DNA from 4 places in the Bradyrhizobium sp. Leo114 genome. Region 1 is predicted to be linked to each of the others. Evidence: predicted binding sites of a transcription regulator. Region 1 holds the regulator's gene; each other region holds the start of a gene.

Evidence for each region. The regulator LexA, encoded in region 1, represses DNA repair genes until DNA is damaged. The targets are predictions, from matches to a motif close to TGTTCNNNNTGTGTTCNG.
Region 2: the regulator LexA is predicted to act here: its motif matches at 1,175-1,192, upstream of ruvC (crossover junction endodeoxyribonuclease RuvC).
Region 3: the regulator LexA is predicted to act here: its motif matches at 1,218-1,235, upstream of dinB (DNA polymerase IV).
Region 4: the regulator LexA is predicted to act here: its motif matches at 1,869-1,886, upstream of ACZIRK_RS28135 (ImuA family protein).

Annotation. Positions count from the first base shown of each region.
Region 1 is NZ_JBUYEN020000024.1:10,516-13,759, forward strand. It holds gene ACZIRK_RS26565 (molybdopterin molybdotransferase MoeA) at 1-702, shown strand, start outside; gene lexA (transcriptional repressor LexA) at 904-1,605, shown strand; gene ACZIRK_RS26575 (hypothetical protein) at 1,898-2,323, shown strand; gene ACZIRK_RS26580 (hypothetical protein) at 2,461-2,682, shown strand; gene ACZIRK_RS26585 (ComEC/Rec2 family competence protein) at 2,692-3,244, opposite strand, start outside.
Region 2 is NZ_JBUYEN020000005.1:206,316-209,559, forward strand. It holds gene ACZIRK_RS08520 (methyl-accepting chemotaxis protein) at 1-86, opposite strand, end outside; gene ACZIRK_RS08525 (YebC/PmpR family DNA-binding transcriptional regulator) at 288-1,034, shown strand; gene ruvC (crossover junction endodeoxyribonuclease RuvC) at 1,218-1,745, shown strand; gene ruvA (Holliday junction branch migration protein RuvA) at 1,742-2,359, shown strand; gene ruvB (Holliday junction branch migration DNA helicase RuvB) at 2,613-3,244, shown strand, end outside.
Region 3 is NZ_JBUYEN020000006.1:162,168-165,411, forward strand. It holds gene ACZIRK_RS09630 (HlyD family secretion protein) at 1-866, opposite strand, end outside; gene dinB (DNA polymerase IV) at 1,274-2,521, shown strand; gene ACZIRK_RS09640 (NAD(P)-dependent alcohol dehydrogenase) at 2,720-3,244, shown strand, end outside.
Region 4 is NZ_JBUYEN020000026.1:91,369-94,612, forward strand. It holds gene ACZIRK_RS28125 (UdgX family uracil-DNA binding protein) at 314-1,669, opposite strand; gene ACZIRK_RS28130 (hypothetical protein) at 1,668-1,838, shown strand; gene ACZIRK_RS28135 (ImuA family protein) at 1,955-2,746, shown strand; partial or broken gene ACZIRK_RS28140 (Y-family DNA polymerase) at 2,640-3,244, shown strand, end outside.

The DNA of each region.
Region 1 (3,244 bases):
CGGCGCCGACCCAAGGTCGCCGTGCTCGCGACCGGCGACGAACTCGTGATGCCGGGCACCTCTCCGGGTCCAGGCCAGATCGTCTATTCCAACGGCTATGCGCTGCGGGCGATGGCGCGTGCAGAAGGCGCTGAAGCGATCGATCTGGGGGTCGCCGCCGACACGGTTGCCGCCACCACCCACGGCATACGCCGCGCGCATGCCGCGGGCGCCGACATCCTCATCACCACCGGCGGCGCCTCGGTCGGCGACCATGACCTCGTGAAGCCGTCGCTTGAGGCCGAGGGCGTGACCATGGCGTTCTGGAAGATCGCGATGCGGCCGGGCAAGCCGATGATGCATGGCCGGCTCGGCGCGATGCGAGTGATCGGCCTGCCCGGCAATCCGGTGTCGTCCTATGTCTGCGCCTATCTGTTCCTGGTGCCGTTGATTCGGGCCCTGCTCGGCCGCTCGGCGATTCATCACGTGACGGAAAGCGCCCTGCTCGGCCGCGATCTCGCCGCCAACGATCAGCGCGAAGATTATCTTCGTGCGCTACTCGAAGAGCGCGACGACGGCACGCTGATCGCAACGCCGGTCACCAAGCAGGACAGTTCGCTGCTTGGGAATCTCACTGCGGCGCAGGCACTTGTGATCCGTCCGCCATTCGCGCCGGCCGCAGCAAAAGGCGCGCCTTGCGACATCCTCCGATTGCCTGAATGACGCTGCGACCAACACCTGCCGGAGCATCTCTGGTCGCGTTCACCAGAAATTAAGTGGTTGCGGAACACATATCGAACATATAGTGTCCGTTCATGATTTGTTTCGAAACTCGCTGTCTACGAATGGGAGTGCGTGACTCCCGAGATCAGCTCTTCTCAAGTCTCGGATCGAACGACGCTACCAACCGGGGGAATGCTCGCGATGCTTACGCGCAAACAGTATGAACTTCTGCGTTTCATCAACGAACGGCTGAAAGAGGCCGGCGTGCCTCCTTCCTTCGACGAGATGAAGGACGCGCTCGACCTGCGCTCGAAGTCCGGCATCCACCGCCTGATCACGGCGCTGGAGGAACGGGGCTTCATCCGCCGCCTGCCGAACCGCGCCCGCGCGATCGAGGTGATCAAACTGCCTGAGCTCTCCGCCGCCGGCAACGGCCGCCGCGGCTTCACGCCGAGCGTCATCGAGGGCACGCTCGGCAAGCGCACGACCAGCGCGGCCGTGGCCGAAGACGATGGCAACCGTCCCGTCGCCGTTCCCGTGATGGGCCGGATCGCGGCGGGTACGCCGATCGAGGCGCTGCAGACCCGCAGCCACACCATCAGCGTGCCGCCCGACATGCTCGGCTCCGGCGAGCATTATGCGCTCGAGGTGCGCGGCGATTCCATGGTCGAGGCCGGCATCCTCGACGGCGACATGGCGCTGATCCAGCGTAACGACACCGCCAACACCGGCGACATCGTGGTGGCGCTGATCGATGAGGAGGAAGCGACGCTGAAGCGCTTCCGGCGCCGCGGCGCGTCAATCGCGCTTGAGCCTGCCAATGCGGCCTACGAAGTCCGCATCCTGCCGCCGAACCGGGTGCGGATCCAGGGCAAGCTGATCGGGCTTTATCGCAAGTACTGAGCCGACGAGGACGCAGCAGCTCGTCTGGTACTTTGGTGGGTGATCTGCCCTCAAGGACACTGACAAGAACGATTTAGAGTGATTAGAATAAGAGCCCCGGTAAGTTCGCCGGGGCACTCTCGGTGCAAGGAGATGTGCGGCAGCGCCTCCTATCGTGTTTGTGAACGGCTAGAGGGCGCGGGCCGTACAAATGCCAAGAACGGAGCAGAGGCTTATAAGTTATCGTCCACTCTGATAGAGGCCTGCGCCTCTTCCCAGGCCGGGTCGGCTATCTCGAATGAGGAGCAATCCGATGTGTGACTATAGCCTGCATGCCGTGGCGACGCGTCCCGCCCAGGTTGGAGAGACGCTTATCACCACCACCTTCCGCGGTACCTCGACCCGCGGCTTCGCTTCGGAAAGCGATCCGACGGTCGCAGTCTGCATGCTTCCCGGGACCGAACTCGCGTTCGCCGATAACGTCCGCTACGACAATCGCTGGATCTGGACCAAGACGACCGGCTTCCGTGTCGGCAAGTTCAACCAGATCGATGCGCATATTCGGGATCGTCATCACGACGCGATCGACTTCCCCGATGGCAGCCATGTGCTGGTGACCCAGCTCTGCGAAGGGCAGCGGGCGACCGTGCTGCAATTGCCCGTGACGCATCATGTTGCAGAGCCGGCACCGAAGGCGGTCGACCAGCGCCCCGCGCCGAACCCGCTGTTCATCGGCTGAGAGCTTCGGGCAGCGTGCGCCGCCGGTCTCGGCCGGCGGGACGTTGCCGCGGGTGAAAAGCAAAGTATTCGAGCGGCCCCGGAGGCCATCCCGGGGCAGATGTGGTTTTGTTGAACTATTCGCAAGGGGCATGATCGGTGGTCACCAAGATCACATGGCAAAAAGCCGGACGGGTGGCCCAGCCCGGCCGATACATGTTCAGGTTCGGCTGGCTCACCGTCGCAGCGGAAGATCTCGCGATCTGGGAGCGATTTCCGGATGCGAGCTTCACGCTCGTGCAAGTGCCGTCGCATTCGGGCGGTCCCGACGAATTTCGGCTCGGCGCCTTCGAGCTGCCGGCCAACGCCGGTGGAGATTGACGGGAGCGCTCAGTCTTCCGGCTGCAGGTCGGACTCGGACGGGGTCGCATCGATGGCGCGCGGCGCGGGTGCCCCTTGGATCCGGATCGTGGTCTCGGGTTCGCCTTCGCCTGACACCGCAGGCGACCACGGCCGGTCGAGGCCGGCGGGCTTGACCGCATCGATGACGAAGCCGTTCCGGTTCCGCCGCAGCGCCAGCCCGCCCTGCCGCCGCAGGCGCTCGGCATCGATGACCGCCGCCGCACAGCCTTGTGGCACCGGCCGTGCGGTCACGATCAGCACCGCCCGTTCGCAATCGTCCGCGAGCGCCTCGGATCGCTGCGTGAGCGCGATGAACGCGCCACCGGCCACAGAGGTCACGCAGCCGCTCTCATCGCAGGACACGCCCTCCGTGAGCGAAGGATCGCTCGCGCTGCGGGCATCGGCATCCGCGGCAAGCCACTCCTTGGCGAGAAACGCGTCCTTCGCGGTCCGCATCAGGTGCAACCGCCCGTCACCGCCGCGAACGGCGACATTGCGGCCGTCGCCGGAAATCAGGATGTCGGGTTGCGGCGCCCTCACC
Region 2 (3,244 bases), on a different contig from region 1:
GCCGCCGCTGCGGTCGCAACCTTCGGCTCGACGGCTGCTGCCACGGGTTCCGGATCTCGCTTGCGAAACAAACCGAACGCCGCCATTGGGGTTCTCTTGCAAGTTGAAATGGACTGTCCGATTCTCCCATCCGTAGGTGAAATCGTGGTTAACGGCTGCCTGATTTTCCGGAAGGCGGCACGGCCGGCATGCCAGATCACGCCGCAAGTCTTTGATTTTGGCCTGTCGGAGGCCTATAACGCCGCGCCTCACCCCCTTTTTGAAAGACGATTCCCAAGGGACCTCGCATGGCCGGCCATTCCCAATTCAAGAACATCATGCACCGCAAGGGCCGGCAGGATGCCCAGAAGTCGAAGCTGTTCGGCAAGCTGGCCCGCGAAATCACGGTCGCGGCCAAGCTCGGCACCCCCGACCCCGCCATGAACCCCCGGCTGCGCGCCGCGATCGTTGCCGCGCGCGCGGAAAACATGCCGAAGGACAATATCGAGCGCGCCATCAAGAAGGCCGCCGGTAACGAGGGCGAGAACTATGACGAGATCCGCTACGAGGGCTATGGCCCCGGCGGCGTCGCCGTGATCGTCGAGGCCCTGACCGACAACCGCAACCGCGCCGCCTCCGACATCCGCTCCTACTTCACCAAGTCGGGCGGCAATCTCGGCGAAACCGGCTCGGTCGCCTTCATGTTCGACCGGGTCGGCATCATCGAATATGACCACAAGGCCGCCTCCGACGATGCGGTGCTGGATGCGGCGATCGAGGCGGGCGCCGACGACGTCGTATCGAGCGAAAGCGGCCACGAGATCTACGCCTCGCCGGAATCCTACCGCGAGGTCGCGAAGGCGCTGGAAGCGAAATTCGGCGAGCCGCGCAAGGCGTCGCTGACCTGGAAGCCACAAAACACCGTCGCCGTCGATGACGAGACCGGCGAGAAGCTGCTCAAGCTGATGGATCTGCTCAACGACCACGACGACGTCCAGAACGTGTTCGCCAATTTCGAGATCTCGGACGCGCTGATCGCGAAGATGGGCGGGTAGCCCCATCTCTCGTGATGCCGTCATGGCCGGGCTTGTCCCGGCCACCCACGCGTATCCACTCGTGCTGAAGGACGTGGATGCCCGGGACAAGCCCGGGCATGACGAGGTGGGGGCACCGCTTTCCCCGTGCATGACCTCCCCGTTTGTGTTTCGTTCTCGAAACGCAGCGGTTATCACTACCCCATGACAGTCCAGCCGATTCGCAAACCCACCCGCATTCTCGGCATCGACCCGGGCCTCCGCCGCACCGGCTGGGGCGTGATCGAGGTCGAGGGCAATCGGCTGGTGTTCATTGGCTGCGGCTCGATCGAGCCGTCGGAACGGCTGCCGCTGTCAGGCCGGCTGCTTGCGATCCATGAGGGGCTGGCCGCCGTGCTCGGCGATTTCAAACCGGCGGAAGCCGCGGTCGAGCAGACGTTTGTCAACAAGGATGGTGTTGCGACGCTGAAACTCGGTCAGGCCCGCGGCGTCGCCATGCTGGCGCCTGCAATGTTCGGCATCGAGGTTGCCGAATATGCGCCGAACCAGGTCAAGAAAACCGTGGTCGGCGCCGGACACGCCGAGAAGAACCAGATCGCCGTGATGCTGAAGATCCTGCTGCCTAAGGCCGAGCCGCAATCGCCCGACGCCGCCGATGCACTCGCGGTCGCGATCACGCACGCCCATCACCGCCAAAGCACCGCGCTGCGACTGAGAGTAGCCAGCCTATGATCGGCAAATTGAAAGGCCTCATCGACTCCTATGGCGAGGATTATGTGATCCTCGATGTCGGCGGCGTCGGCTATCAGGTGCATTGCTCCGCGCGCACGCTGCAGGCGCTGCCGTCCCCCGGCGAGGCCGCGGTGCTCTCGATCGAGACCTATGTGCGCGAAGACCAGATCAAGCTGTTCGGCTTCCGCACCGACAACGAGCGCGAATGGTTTCGCCTGTTGCAGACCGTGCAAGGCGTCGGCGCCAAGGTCGCGCTCGCCGTGCTTGGCACGCTGCCGCCTTCCGACCTCGCGAACGCGATCGCGCTGCGTGACAAGGCCGCGGTGGCGCGCACGCCCGGCGTCGGGCCGAAGGTCGCCGAGCGCATCGTCAGCGAGCTGAAGGACAAGGCCCCGGCCTTTGCCAATGTCGATCCCGCCGTGGTCCATCTCGCCGGCGCCATCGACAACGAGCGCGCGCCGCGTCCGGTGACCGATGCGATCTCCGCATTGGTCAATCTCGGCTACGGCCAGCCGCAAGCCGCCGCCGCCATCGCCGCCGCCTCGCGCAGTGCAGGCGAGCAGGCCGAAACCGCGCAGTTGATCCGGCTGGGCCTGAAGGAACTCGCGAAGTGATGGCTCACCCTACGGGACTATGCCTTCGCACTGCCTGTTACTGTGCCCTCTCCCCTTGTGGGAGAGGGCAGCACCGGAATCGGCAACGAACACGATTGGGTGAGGGGTTTCTTTCCGCGAGCACCTCGCCCGCGGCGACAACCCCTCATCCGTCGCGCATTGCATGCGCGCCACCTTCTCCCACAAGGGGAGAAGGGAAGGACGCGCGCTTTGCCCACCCTACGATCGCTGCGATCGTCACGGAATTGACGACATGAACCCGCCCTCCCGCATCGTCACTCCCGAACGCCGCGCCGATGATGTCGGCGACACCGCGCTGCGTCCGCAATCGCTGTCCGATTTCGTCGGCCAGGCGCAGGCGCGCAAGAACCTTTCGATCTTCATCGAGGCCGCACGCAAGCGCGGCGAGGCGCTGGATCACGTGCTGTTCGTCGGGCCTCCGGGTCTTGGCAAGACCACGCTGGCGCAGATCGTCGCGCGCGAACTCGGCGTCGGCTTTCGCGCCACTTCGGGCCCGGTCATTGCAAAAGCCGGCGATCTCGCCGCGCTGCTCACCAATCTGGAAGAGCGCGACGTCCTTTTCATCGACGAGATCCATCGCCTGAGTCCCGCCGTGGAGGAGGTACTCTATCCCGCGATGGAGGATTTTCAGCTCGACCTCATCATCGGCGAGGGTCCTGCCGCGCGCTCGGTGAAGATCGAGCTTGCAAAATTCACCCTCGTGGGCGCCACCACGCGCGCCGGCCTGCTGACCAATCCGCTGCGCGACCGCTTTGGGATTCCGATCCGGCTCAACTTCTACACAGAGGAGGAGCTGGAGAAGATCGTCACCCGCGGGGCCCGCGTGCTGAACATCGGCATGAGCCCTGACGGCGCCAATGAGAT
Region 3 (3,244 bases), on a different contig from region 1:
TCGAGAGCCGGAATGCGGACATCAAATCGATCGCCGACCTTCAAGCCCTTGACGAGATCCTCGCGAAGATCGAAGTGAATCCAGACGTCGCCCAGATCGATCAAGGTAACCAGCGGCACGCCCGGCGATACGTATTCGCCAGGCTCAATATTGCGCTGATAGATCTGCGAGGCGACGGGGGCATAGACCACGAGTTGATCGATGATCGATTGAACGCTCTGGATATCGGCAGTGGCCTTTTCGACGTTGGCCCTGGAGATCGCCCGCTCCTCCTTTGTGTAGCCATTGACAGCCTGGTCGTAGGACGATTTGGCCTGATCGACTGCGCGCTCGCTTTCGTGCAGCGTGTCGGTCACTTGGTCGAGACGGGCTTGCGGCGCATTGCCTTGCTGGGTCAATGTGTAGGTACGGTCAAAGGTCTTCTGGGCAAGCACCTGGGCAGCCTGCGCCCGCTCCATTGCCGCTTTCCGTGCGGCAATGGTTTCCACCCGTGTTCCGACGAGGACGTTGGCAAGTTGAGCCTCGGCGACAGTCTTTGCTGCCTTCATTTGCTCGTGTTTGGCCAGAGTTTCGGGATTGTCGATCCGCACGAGCACAGCGCCAGCCGGAACGTTCTGGCCACGTTCGACGGGAATTTCCTTGACCCGCCCGTCGACACGCGCGGCTATATCCAGCCGCGTTGCATCGACCTCGCCCTGGACGAGCAGTGGTTCCGGTCGCAAGAGATAGAAGACAGAGAGCGCGACGACGGCAGCTGCAACGATGCCGACAATGATGGAAGGAGCGCGCGTCGCGGTGCGGGTGTTTTTCTCTCCGTCCCTTGGTGCGTCGGACGTACTTTGAATTTCCTTGTCAGAGATCGGCATGTCCGCGCCTGATTCCCCTTTCCGTGACCGGGGTAGTCGTTTGCTAGCCTTGGTTGTTAGGTCTGTCCAATCTCGATCCGCTGAATTCCGCGAGCAAAAAGATCAACTATCGGCAGGGTGCATGTCAACCTCTGCCCTTATCAGGTACCGTCCGCTCGTCACTGGGGATGATGGTCTCGTCTCGATATCGGTATGCTGTACGGAGACCTGATGACGGCCGTGCAACAGGAGCCTTTCGCTCAATCGCGTTCCCGTGAGCTGAAGAGAGAACGGTCGCTCAACCAGGCCCAGGCTTGAGCAGCCAATAGCTTCTCAGCCTTTGTGAAACGGGGCTTGACACGCGTTCCAACATGTTCGCATTATGTTCTCAATGAATTTCGGTCAAATTTCACCGGTGAACGCTCTGGATGGCAACGGCGGCCACCATCCTTCATGCAGACCTTGATGCCTTTTACGCCTCGGTCGAGCAACTGCTCGATCCTTCGCTGCGCGGCAGACCTATCGCTGTCGGTGGCGGGGTTGTGCTTGCTGCCTCATACGAAGCCAAGGCGTTCGGGGTTCGAGGTGGTATGCCGGGACGGCACGCACGCCGGCTATGTCCGCAACTCACTTTTGTCGGCGGCCATTTCAAGGACTACCAACGGCTGGGTGATGCTGCCATCAAGGTGATCGGCGATTTCACGCCACTGGTGGAGCGTATTTCCATCGACGAGGCGTTTGCCGACGTTGCCGGCTGCACCCATCTCTTCGGTACGCCCGCCGAAATTGCAAAGACAATCCGCCAACGCGTGCGGATGGAGATCGGTCTTGGGATCTCGGTCGGTGTGGCGCGCACCAAGCATCTGGCGAAAATTGCCTCGCAAGTGGCGAAGCCAGATGGGCTCGTGGTCGTGGATCCCGACACCGAACTGGAGTTCCTTCACCGCCTGCCCGTCGAGCTGATGTGGGGAGTGGGTCCCGTCACGAAGGCGCAGCTCGCCGAAATCGGCGTGCTGACCATCGGGCATCTGGCAAAGACACCGGGTTGGTCGCTCGAGCGCTTGCTCGGTCCCGCTGCAGGCGAGAAACTCGCGGCGCTGGCATGGAATCGCGATCCGCGGGAGATCAAGTCTCACTGCCGGGCCGGATCGGCAGGGGCGCAGTCAGCGATTGGCAGGAAGCCGGCCGAAGAGCGGGTTATTCGACCCACGCTGCTTCACCTCGCGGACCGCATCGCTACGCGACTCCGGGCGAAGTCCAGGCCCGGTCGAACCGTGACGGTCCGCGTTCGCTTCGCCGACCTGAGCTCGGTGACGCGCTCGGTAACGCTCGATGCGCCGATCTCCGCGACCATGATTCTTGCTGAGATCGCCGAGGAACTGGTGCGAGCGATTCTTGCAGATCATCCGGACCAGAAGACCATCTCGCTATTGGCGATCTCCGCGTCGCATCTTGAGGAGCACTGGGATCTCGAGCTCGAACTCCCGCTTGAACTTCAAGATGAAGCGCGCCGCCCCGGCACCAGGATAGGCATGGCCCGTTGGGCGGCTGATTGCGCCGTCGACAAGATCCGCGATCGCTTCGGATGGGATGCGATCGGATACGGCCCGGCAGCGCTTGGCATTTCTCGTTCCGTGCCCGACGAGTTTCGCAAACTCGCCGAAAAAGACCTCTAACCCTCGAAAGCCTTGGCCCGACAAGCGACCGGTGGGTACGAGCTCCTATTTACCAGCTAGCCGCCAGCGGCAAAGACCTCGCCGTTCCTGACGTGCTTAGATGCGCGCGCTTGTGCTGTACAGCTCCGCTGGCACGAAAAATGCTGAGGCGCCTCCGCGATGGCGAGCGCAAAGCTCGCCGGGCAGACGGAGGACAACATGAGAGCCCAAGTATTGAGAGCGTACGACGAGAAGCTTTCCAACGACCAGTGGGTCAGCGAAGAAAAAGCGCCTGATCCCAAGTTGACTAAATCGACTGATGTCATCGTCCGCATCGGTGGTGCTGGCGTATGCAGGACCGACCTTCATATCATCGAAGGTGTATGGAAGCCGCATATGGATCCGACCGGCGACAAACTGCTACCCATCATCATGGGACACGAAAATGCAGGTTGGATCGAAGAGGTTGGCAAGGAAGTCGAGGGAGTAAAGAAGGGTGACCCGGTCATCGTTCACCCGAAGATCACCGGTGGCACCTGTCTCGCCTGTCGCCGAGGCTTCGATATGCATGGTCCCGGCACGTTTCCGGGGCTTGATTGCAACGGCGGCTATGCAGAATTCCTTTGCACCTCCGAACGCAATATTGTGCCGCTGCCACGGACTCTTGCACCAAAGGATGTGGCGCCTTATGCGGATGCGGGCCTCACGGCCTATCGCGCGGTCAAGAAGGCCTCTCGTCACCTT
Region 4 (3,244 bases), on a different contig from region 1:
TGTCGCAACGGTGCTTGGGTGTTGCATCGATGATCGTCTGTCACGCGCGCTCGCGACACGAATGTTGACCATTCACATGACGAGCCATGCTCGTAGCGAAAGTGTGTGATGGATGTGTGATGGAGAGGAGCGGTCGCGCGCTGCCTGACGCCGGGGCTGTGGCGCCGTGGCAGCGCGTCGACCGCATGGGAACGTCATTGGCGTGAACAAGACGCCCCAAACTCCCCCTGTAATAGGGGAGTATTGTCCATCAATGTAAGGTTGTAAATAGATCAACGGCTTGATATTTGCAGTGCTATGCATGGGGCCATGCTTATGCCGCAGCCCGCGCGCGTTTCCTCAACAGTTCCGCGGCGATCTTCAGATCCTCGACAAAGCGTTGATATTCCCGCGCTTTCGCATCCTCATCGGGGAGCCGCAGCAGATAGGAGGGATGCACCGTCACCAGCGCCTTGACGTCGTTGTCAAGATCGATCAGGCGGCCGCGGTTCTTGTTGATCGGCGTGAGCTTGTTGAACACGCATTGCGCAGCGGTCGCGCCCATCGCCACTACCAGGTCCGGTTTGATCGATGCGAGTTCCCGCTCATACCATTGGCGGCAGGCCTTGATCTCCGGCGTATTCGGCTTCTGGTGCAGGCGGATCTTGCCGCGCGGCACAAATTTGAAATGTTTCACCGCATTGGTGACGTAGACCTTTTTGCGGTCGATACCGGCTTCGTCGAGCGCGCGGTCGAGCATCAGGCCGGCGGGACCGACGAACGGTTTTCCGGCGAGATCTTCCTTGTCGCCCGGCTGCTCGCCGACCAGCATCACCTGCGCGCTTTGCGGGCCTTCGCCGAACACGGTCTGGGTCGCATGCTCATAGAGATGGCAGGCGCGGCAATCGGCGGCTTCCTTCCGCAGCGCACTCAGTCGGTCGGCGTGGCGGATCATGGCGGGTTCCGGTGGCGTGGCGATTTCGCTTGTGGGCTTAATCGTCGAAGCCTCCCGCAGGTTCCTCGATTGCTTCGCTGCCAGCCGGGCCGGGTTGAAGATCGTAGCGTAATGACGCTGCCAGATTTCCTCCAGCCGATTGCCTGCAGGCATCCCGGCCTCGCCGATACCAGGGGTGATCGACACCGCATGTCCATCCCAATGTGCGCAGACATCAGGTGTGAGGATCGACCAGGGCATGTCGGCGAAGCGGCTCGCGAAGAATGGCGCCGCCAGTTCCACGACATGATGCTGCGGCTCGAACCAGGCGACGAAATGCGATTTGTGCTCGCGCCCGATCTCGCGGAAGCGGATCGACGTCCGCATCCGCTGTGCCTCGTGATGCACGGCCTTCGCCATCGCATGGATGCGCGCGACATCAGGGTCGTCGGCGACGTCGAGCAGGTCATGGTCGCGGCGCAGGCGCCACAACAGGCGATAGAGCAGGGCAAAGCGCTCGGCATCGCGATGCAGGATCGCGGTTTTCGCCAGCTCGACGAATTTGGCCGGCACGCTGAACGTGCCGTGCGGCGGCTCGAGCGGCGCTTCGCGGTCCGGCGCATCGAACGGTTCGACTTCGTTGTTGCGCACCGTCCACGTCACATCGTCAGGCGGCACCTCGTTCAGCACCAGCGTCCGTGCTGCCTTTCGCCAGCCGTCGAAATCAGTCTCGCTGCCCAGGATGATGTGGTGCATGGCACTTACTCTCCCTCCTGTCTCTCCTCTCGTCATGCCCGGGCTTGACCCGGGCATCCACGCCTTCCTCACCAAGGAAAGAACGTGGATGGCCGGGACAAGCCCGGCCATGACGGCTCTCATGAATCCAGTTGATTTCATTCATGAATTTATCCCGTTACCAATCTGATTGACTCCTCCCGCGCAGTTGGCTTTATATTAGAACATACCATGAACAATTGGGCCAGCTTCTAGTTTCTCCCGGAAGCCAGCAGCGGCCCCGATATCTTCCTTAAGGAGCGGCGCATGACGAGCGCACGCCTGAGCACGCTTGCGTCCCTACGTGGGCGCATCGAGCGCATTGAGACATCCAATGAAGCGCATCCGCTGCCGCGGATCGCGCTCGGTCATGCCGGCGCTGATGCGATGCTCAAGGGCGGCCTCGCGAAAGCCGCGGTGCACGAGGTGTTTGCCGAGGGGCACCAGGGCGCTTCCGCCACCGGTTTCATCGCAGGTCTCGCCGGCCGTCTTGCCGCGCGAAAGCCGCTGGTCTGGGTGCGGCAGGATTTTTCCGAAACCGAATCCGGCGCGCTGTCGATGAACGGTCTGTCCGAACTCGGCCTCGATCCGCGCCTCCTCGTCACCGTGCGCGCCGCCGACATCGACAATGCCTTGCGCACCACGGCCGATGCGCTCGCCTGCGACGCGTTAGGCGCCGTCATCATGGAAGTCTGGGGCGAGTCCAAGCAGCTCGATCTGGTCGCGAGCCGCAAGCTGACGCTATCAGCGCAATCATCAGGCGTCCCCGCGCTGCTGCTGCGCCTCGCCGCAACGCCGCTTCCGTCCACCGCGGAAACCAGATGGATCGTGCGCGCGGCGCATTCGCCGCCGGGCGCCAGTTGGAGCGCGTGGGGCGCGCCTCTGTTCGATGCGCAGCTCGTTCGCAACCGTCATGGCCCGGTCGGGCGATGGATCATGGAATGGAAATGTGATGAGTGCCTTTTCAGTGAACCGTCGGCGTATCCTCAGCCTGTGGCTGCCGCGCCTGCCCATCGATCGGATCAAGCGGCAACTGGCGCGCACCGCCTCGCCAGTTGATCGCCACACGGACGCCGCACCTCCTCTCCCGCAAGCGGGGGAGGGCTGGGGTGGGGGTGCCTCCGCGAGTCACGCAGTCTCCTTGATCGAACCGGCATCGCCGCGAGTTCCCACCTCTCCCTATGGGAGAGGTGAAGAAAGAGATCCCCAGTGTCGTGGTCATCAAGGAGCACAACGCGCTCGTCATCCACTCTCTCGACGACATCGCCGCGCGAAGCGGGCTGTCGACTGGCCTGCCACTCGCCAATGCTCGCGCGATCTGCCCGGAACTGACGGTCTATGATGCCGACGAGGTCGCGGATGCCAAAACGCTCAATGACATCGCCGACTGGTGCGACCGCTTCACACCTCTGGTGGCGCTCGATCCGCCCTACGGTCTCTTCCTCGATATCACCGGCTGCGCCCATCTGTTCGGCGGCGAACACGCGATGCTGCAGATCATCTGCGGCGCTCTCAGTCGGCGCGGCTTTGCCGTCAGCGGCGCGATCGCCGCCACCT